DNA from 2 places in the Streptomyces sp. JLBJ103 genome. Region 2 is predicted to be linked to the other one. Evidence: riboswitches for the same ligand, from Rfam matches in the RefSeq annotation. Region 2 holds a riboswitch; the other holds the start of a gene.
What was found. A riboswitch is a leader RNA that binds a small molecule or an ion and turns the genes downstream of it on or off. The one in region 2 is predicted to bind thiamine pyrophosphate.
Positions count from the first base shown of each region.

Region 1: linked by a shared signal. The riboswitch ahead of AC4BEG_RS09085 (thiamine ABC transporter substrate-binding protein) and the one ahead of thiO (glycine oxidase ThiO) in region 2 are both predicted to bind thiamine pyrophosphate.

Region 1 is NZ_CM177089.1:2,137,929-2,141,475, forward strand. Features, by position in the region: gene AC4BEG_RS09080 (ABC transporter permease) at 1-748, opposite strand, end outside; gene AC4BEG_RS09085 (thiamine ABC transporter substrate-binding protein) at 820-1,893, opposite strand; TPP riboswitch at 1,889-1,993, opposite strand; gene rlmN (dual-specificity RNA methyltransferase RlmN) at 2,045-3,151, opposite strand; gene AC4BEG_RS09095 (phosphatidate cytidylyltransferase) at 3,224-3,547, opposite strand, start outside.
Region 2 is NZ_CM177089.1:5,866,916-5,870,462, reverse strand. Features, by position in the region: gene AC4BEG_RS25955 (NAD(P)/FAD-dependent oxidoreductase) at 1-1,082, opposite strand, end outside; TPP riboswitch at 1,314-1,428, shown strand; gene thiO (glycine oxidase ThiO) at 1,424-2,635, shown strand; gene thiS (sulfur carrier protein ThiS) at 2,632-2,832, shown strand; gene AC4BEG_RS25940 (thiazole synthase) at 2,947-3,547, shown strand, end outside.

The DNA.
Region 1 (3,547 bases), 3.7 Mb from region 2:
CGGCCAGGACGCCTCCGACCGCCGCGAACTGGACGAGGGTGAGCACCGCGGCGGTCGGCAGGTCGAGCAGCTGCGCGGTCTCCCGGTAGATCGCCACCTCCAAGGTGGCGTAGCGCGGACCGCCGAGGATCTGCACCACCCCGAAGGAGGTGAAGGTGAAGAGGAAGACCATCAGGGCGGCGGCGGCCACGGCGGGCGCCAGCGCGGGCAGGGTGACCCGCCGCCAGGCGCCCAGGCGGCTCGCGCCGAGCATCCGCGCGGCCTCCTCCTGGCGCGGGTCGAGCTGGGCCCACAGCCCGCCCACGGTCCGTACCACCACCGCGTAGTTGAAGAAGACATGGGCGAGGAGGATCGCCCAGACCGAGGTGTCCAGCCGCACCCCCCACAGCTCGTCCAGCAGTCCGCCGCGGCCCAGCAGCGCCAGGAACGCCGAGCCGACAACAACGGTCGGCAGCACGAAGGGCACGGTGACCACCGCGCGGAGCAGTCCCTTGCCGGGGAAGGCGAAGCGGGCGAAGACATAGGCACCGGGCAGGGCGATCGCCAGGGTCAGCGCGGTGGAGGCGACGGCCTGCCAGCCGGTGAACCACAGGATGTCCAGGGTCGCCGGGTCGCTCACCACCTCCGGGATCCGGCCGAATTGCCAGTGGCCGTCGGCGCGCAGCCCCCGGGCGACGATCGCGGCCACCGGATAGGCGAAGAAGATCCCGAAGAACGCGAGGGGAACGGCCATCAGGGCCGGCCGCAGCGCCGCACCGCGCGGATCGCGCCGCCGAAACCCCGCGCCCTTCTTCTCCGTGGTCTCCGTGGAGCGGGTCCCTACAGGACGAGTGAGGACCATGTCTTGACCCACGGCTCACGGTTCTTGGCGATCTTCTGCGGGGAGAGGGTGGCCGAGTCGGCGATCTTCACTCCGTACCGGGTGAAGAGCTCGGGCAGTTCGACGTCCTCGCGCGCGGGGTTGACGTACATGTTCAGCGGAACGTCCGCCTGGAACCTCTTGCTGAGCAGGAAGTCCAACAGTGCCTTGCCGCCCTTGGGGTTGGACGCGCCGTTCAGCAGCCCGGCGAATTCCACCTGCCGGAAACAGGTTCCCGTGGCCACCCCGGTCGGCGCCTTCTTGGGCTTGGTCTTCAGCTCCGCCACCCCGGCGGGCGGGCTGGAGGCGTAGGAGACGACGAGCGGCTTGTCGCCCTTGCCACCCGCGCCGGAGAAGTGGTCGAAGTACGCCTGCTCCCAGCCGTCGACGACCTCGACCCCGTTGGCCCGCAATTTCTTCCAGTAGCCCTTCCAGCCGTCGTCGCCGTACGTGGCGGCCGTGCCGAGAAGGAAGCCGAGACCAGGAGAGGAGGTGGCCGCGTTCTCGGTGACGAGCAGGTTCTTGTAGGCGGGCTTGGTGAGGTCCTCGTAGGTCCGGGGCGGCGCCAACTTCTTGTCGGCGAAGTACTTTCGGTCGTAGTTGACGCAGATGTCGCCGTAGTCGACCGGGGTGACGCGGTGCTTGCCGGCGTCCAGCTGGAGCGCGGCCGGGACCTTGTCCAGGCCCTTCGCCCGGTGCGGCGTGAACAGGTCGTTGTCGAGCGCGCGGGAGAGCAGGGTGTTGTCGACGCCGAAGAAGACATCGCCCTGCGGATGCCCCTTGGACAGAATGGCCTGGTTGACGGCCGAGCCCGCGTCGCCGCCGGTCTGCGTGCGCACCTTGTAGCCGGTCTTCTCGGTGAACTCCTTGAGCACCGCCTTGGAGACCGCGAAGGAGTCGTGCGAGACCAGGGTCACGGTCTTGGAGTCCGCTTCGCCGGAGCCCTTCGAGTCCTCCCCGCAGCCCGCGAGGGCCATGAGGCCGAGCGAACCGAGGAGGGCGGTGCCGATGGCACGCCGGAGGTGGCTGTTCATGCTGATGCTGACTCCCTACGCCGGTATGACCCGGATCAGGTCCGAGGGTCTGCGGCCGTGCCGCACTCTCAGCGCCCTGAGCGCTCCCCTGTCGGAATGTTCATTTGTACGACGGTGCGATGTTTCGCGAAGGCACCGTATCAGCCGTCGTTCAGCGCTCCGTGGCCGCCAGCTGCCCGCAGGCCCCGTCGATCTCCTGCCCCCGGGTGTCCCGGACGGTCACCGGCACACCGTGCGCCTCCAGGGCGGCCACGAACGCCTTCTCGTCCTCGGGGCGGGAGGCCGTCCACTTGGAGCCGGGCGTCGGGTTGAGCGGGATGAGGTTGACATGCACCCGGTGGCCCTTGAGCAGCCGCCCGAGCAGATCGGCCCGCCATGCCTGGTCGTTGATGTCCTTGATCAGGGCGTACTCGATGGAGATCCGGCGGCCGGACTTCTCCGCGTACTCCCACGCGGCGTCCAGGACCTCGCGGACCTTCCAGCGGGTGTTGACCGGGACGAGGGTGTCGCGCAGCTCGTCGTCGGGGGCGTGCAGGGAGACCGCGAGACGGCACTTGAAGCCCTCGTCGGCGAAGCGCAGCATCGCGGGAACCAGCCCGACGGTGGAGACGGTGATCCCGCGCTGGGACAGGCCGAGGCCGTCCGGCTCGGGGTCGGTGAGCCGGCGGATGGCGCCGACGACCCGGTTGTAGTTGGCCAGCGGCTCGCCCATGCCCATGAAGACGATGTTGGACAGCCGGGCGGGGCCGCCGGGGATCTCGCCGTCCCGCAGGGCCCGCATCCCGTCCACGATCTGGTGGACGATCTCGGCGGTGGACAGATTGCGGTCCAGACCCGCCTGGCCGGTGGCGCAGAACGGGCAGTTCATCCCGCAGCCCGCCTGTGAGCTGATGCACATGGTGACCCGGTCCGGGTAGCGCATCAGCACGGACTCCACGAGCGTGCCGTCGAAGAGCCGCCACAGGGTCTTGCGGGTCGTGTCGTTGTCACAGCTGATGTGACGCACCACGTTCATCAGGTCCGGAAGCAGCCCGCCCGCCAGCTTCTCGCGCGCGGCGGCCGGGATGTCCGTCCACTGGGCCGGGTCGTCGGTGTACCGCGCGAAGTAGTGGCGCGACACCTGACCGGCCCGGAAGGGCTTCTCCCCCAGCGCCGCGACGGCCTCGCGGCGCTCGGCGGGGGTGAGGTCGGCGAGGTGCCGCGGGGGCTTCTTGGCTCCGCGCGGCGCGACGAAAGTGAGTTCTCCGGGCTTAGGCATGGTTCACCCAGTGTCGCAGACGTACGAACGGCCCCGCGCCGCCCGGGGCGCGGGGCCGATCGGCGGACCGGGTCAGCCTCCGCCGACGAAGATCACCATCAGCAGCCACACCACCGGCGCGGTCGGCAGCAGCGAGTCCAGCCGGTCCATGATCCCGCCGTGGCCGGGCAGCAGCTTGCCCATGTCCTTGATGCCCAGATCACGCTTGATCATGGATTCGCCAAGGTCACCGAGGGTGGCGCTGACCGCGACGGCGAGGCCGAGCAGCAGCCCCTGCCACCACGCGCCGCCGTCGATGAGGAACTGCATGCACAGCGCGCCCGCGACCATGGCGAACGCCACCGCGCCCATCAGCCCCTCACGGGTCTTCCCCGGGCTGATCCGCGGCGCCAGCGG
Region 2 (3,547 bases):
CGCGGACGGCCGACGGCCAGCAGGGCGACCAGGGCCCCTTCGCGCAGCCAGCAGACCGCCCAGGACGCCCCGGCCGGATCGCCCCGCCACACCAGTTCGTCCTCCGCCGAGTGGTGCCCGGCGTACTGGATGAACCGCCCGAACTGCTCGGACCAGAAGTACGGCACCGGGTCGTAGACCGAGAAGCCGGTGTGCGCGGCCGTCCGGCTGCCCACGACGTTGGCGGCCACCGTGCGCGGCCCCTGGAGTGCGTTGTCCCAGTGGTGCACCAGCAGCCGGGTGCCGTACCGCGCGGAGGGGAAGGACGCGCAGTCGCCGACCGCGTAGACGTCCGGCACCGAGGTGCGCAGCCGCTCGTCGGCGACGATGGACCGGTCGTCGGCCAGGTCCACGCCGGAGCCCGCCAGCCAGTCCGTGGCGGGCCGCGCCCCGATGCCGACGACCACCGCGCCCGCCCGCAGCCGGGTGCCGTCGCCGAGCAGCAGCCCGTTCTCGTCCACCGCGTCCACCCGGGCGCCGGTGACCAGGGTGGCGCCGTAGTCCGCGTACCAGTCGGCCATGGGGGCGGCGACCTCGGCCGGGAGGGCACCCGCCAGCGGCCGGTCGGCGGCCTCCACGACGGTCACCGCACAGCCCGCCTCCCGCGCGGCCGTGGCGAACTCCGCGCCGATCCAGCCCGCCCCCACCACCACGATCTCGTGCTGCCGGGCGAGCACCGGGCGCAGCCGCTCGGCGTCGTCCAGGGTGCGCAGCAGATGGACGCCGGGGACACCCTCACTGCCGGGCAGGGGGATGGGCTCGGCGCCGGTGGCGATCACCAGGACGTCGTAGGGCACCGGCCCGGATTCGGTCTCCAGCCGCCGTTCGCCGCTGTCCAGCGCGGAAACCGTGACACCGAGCCGCAGCTCGATGCCGAGCGCGCCGAAGTCCACGTCGAACGCCGACCCTTCGGCCTTGCCGAGCAGTACGGCCTTGGACAGCGGCGGGCGGTCGTACGGCTGGTGGGGTTCCGCGCCCAGCAGCAGAATCTCCCCGGCCCAGCCCTCCTCGCGCAGCACGACGGCGGTCTGCACCCCCGCCATGCCCGCGCCGACGATCACCACGCGCTGTCCGCTGCCCACCGTGGAGGCCGTCTTCGTCGTCTCATCGCTCACACGATCACTGTATTGCGGTGCGCGGGACGGACCGCAGAGCGCGGGACGAGATCTACTGCACAAGATCGATTCAAGGCATACGGCAGGTTGTTGCCGTGATTCCCGGATCGCCCCGTTCTCCCTTCCGGGCTGTTCGAGGCTCGTACTAGGGTGGCGCCTCAGAGCACTCGCGGGAGTTCGGACGCACCGGGCTGAGAGGGAGGCTGGGGCGGCCTCCGACCGTATGAACCTGATCCGGGTCATGCCGGCGAAGGGAGGGGCGCATACTCATGCGCACATCGGGGATCCATGCGAGCACCGAGAGGACTGAACCGTACGACGCCCTCGTGATCGGGGGCGGCATCATCGGCCTGGTCACGGCCTGGCGGGCAGCCCAGCGGGGGCTGCGGACCGCGCTGACCGACCCGGCGCCGGGCGGCGGGGCGGCCATGGTGGCGGCCGGGATGCTGGGCTCCGTCGGGGAGTTCCAGTACGGCGAGCACGCACTGCTCGATCTCAATCTCGCGTCCGCGGCCCGCTATCCGGAATTCGTGGCGGAGGTGGAGGAGGCGGGCGGCCAGGAGGTCGGCTACCGCGACTGCGGCACCCTCATGGTGGCGCTCGACGCCGACGACCGCGCCCATCTGCGCGACCTCCATGAGCGGCACCAGCGCCACGGGCTGGAGGTGGAGTGGCTGACCGGGCGCGAATGCCGCCGTCTGGAGCCGATGCTGGCACCGGGCGTCCGCGGCGGGATGCGCATCGACGGTGATCACCAGGTCGATCCGCGGCGGCTGACGGCGGCCCTGCTGCGCGCCTGCGAGCGGGCGGGGGTGGTCATCCACCGCGCCCTCGCCGAGCGGCTGACGGTCACCGGGGACCGGGCCACGGGTGCGGAGCTGGCCGACGGCACCCGGGTGTCCGCCGGGCAGACCGTCCTGGCCGCCGGAAGTCTCAGCGCGCGGCTGGCGGGGGTGCCCCCGGACGTGCTGCCGCCGGTGCGCCCGGTCAAGGGCCAGGTGCTGCGGCTGACCGTGCCCGCCTCCTACCGGCCGTTCCTGTCCCGGGTGATACGGGCCGTGGTACGCGGCACGGATGTCTATCTCGTCCCGCGCGTCGACGGCGAGCTGGTGATCGGCGCCACCTCCGAGGAGCGCGGCTGGGACACCACGGTCACCGCGAGCGGGGTGTACGAGCTGCTGCGCGACGCCCATGAGCTGATCCCCGGCATCACCGAACTGCCGCTCGTCGAGACCTGCGCGGGCCTGCGCCCCGGCTCCCCCGACAACGGCCCCTTCCTCGGGCCGACGGCGCTGCCGGGGCTCCAGATGGCCACCGGCCACTTCCGCAACGGCGTCCTTCTCACCCCGATCACGGGCGATGTCATGGCCGAGGCGCTGACCGGCGGAGAACTCCCGTCGGTGGCCCGCGCGTTCACCCCGCACCGGCTCGACGGCGCCGCCCGCACTTCGTTCAACGCACCACAGGAGCAGCCCGCATGACCGTCTCCGTAAACGGGGAGCCCCGCGAGATCGTCGAGGGCACCACCCTCGACCGGCTGGTGGCCACCCTCACCCAGGCGTCCTCGGGCGTCGCCGCGGCCGTCAACGAGACGGTCGTACCGCGCGGCCAGTGGCCGGTGACGGCGCTGGGCGAGGGCGACCGCGTCGAGGTCCTCACCGCGGTCCAGGGAGGCTGACCGATGGCTCCCACGACGACGGACACCACAAGGGCCGGGGCCGGAACCGCCGGGGCCGGAACCGCCGCCGATCCGCTGACCATCGCCGGGACCGACTTCGGCTCCCGTCTGATCATGGGCACCGGCGGGGCGCCCAGCCTGGAGATCCTGGAGCACGCCCTGCTCGCCTCCGGCACCGAGCTGACGACCGTCGCCATGCGGCGGCTGGACCCCACGGTGCAGGGCTCGGTGCTCTCCGTGCTCGACCGGCACGGCATCCGCGCCCTGCCCAACACCGCGGGCTGTTTCACCGCCGGTGAGGCCGTGCTGACCGCGCGGCTGGCCCGTGAGGCGCTGGGCACGGAATGGGTGAAGCTGGAGGTGGTGGCCGATGAGCGCACCCTGCTCCCCGACCCCGTGGAGCTGCTGGACGCCGCCGAGATCCTGGTGGACGACGGTTTCACGGTGCTGCCGTACACCAATGACGACCCGGTCCTCGCCCGCAAGCTGGAGGACGTGGGCTGTGCCGCGATCATGCCGCTGGGCTCACCCATCGGCTCCGGCCTCGGTATCCGCAATCCGCACAACTTCGAGCTGATCGTCGAGCGGGCCACCGTGCCGGTGATCCTCGACGCGGGCGCGGGCACCGCCTCGGACGCCTCGCTCGCGATGGAGCTGGGCTGTGCCGCGGTGATGCTCGCCTCGGCCGTCACCCGGGCGCGGGAGCCGGTGCTGA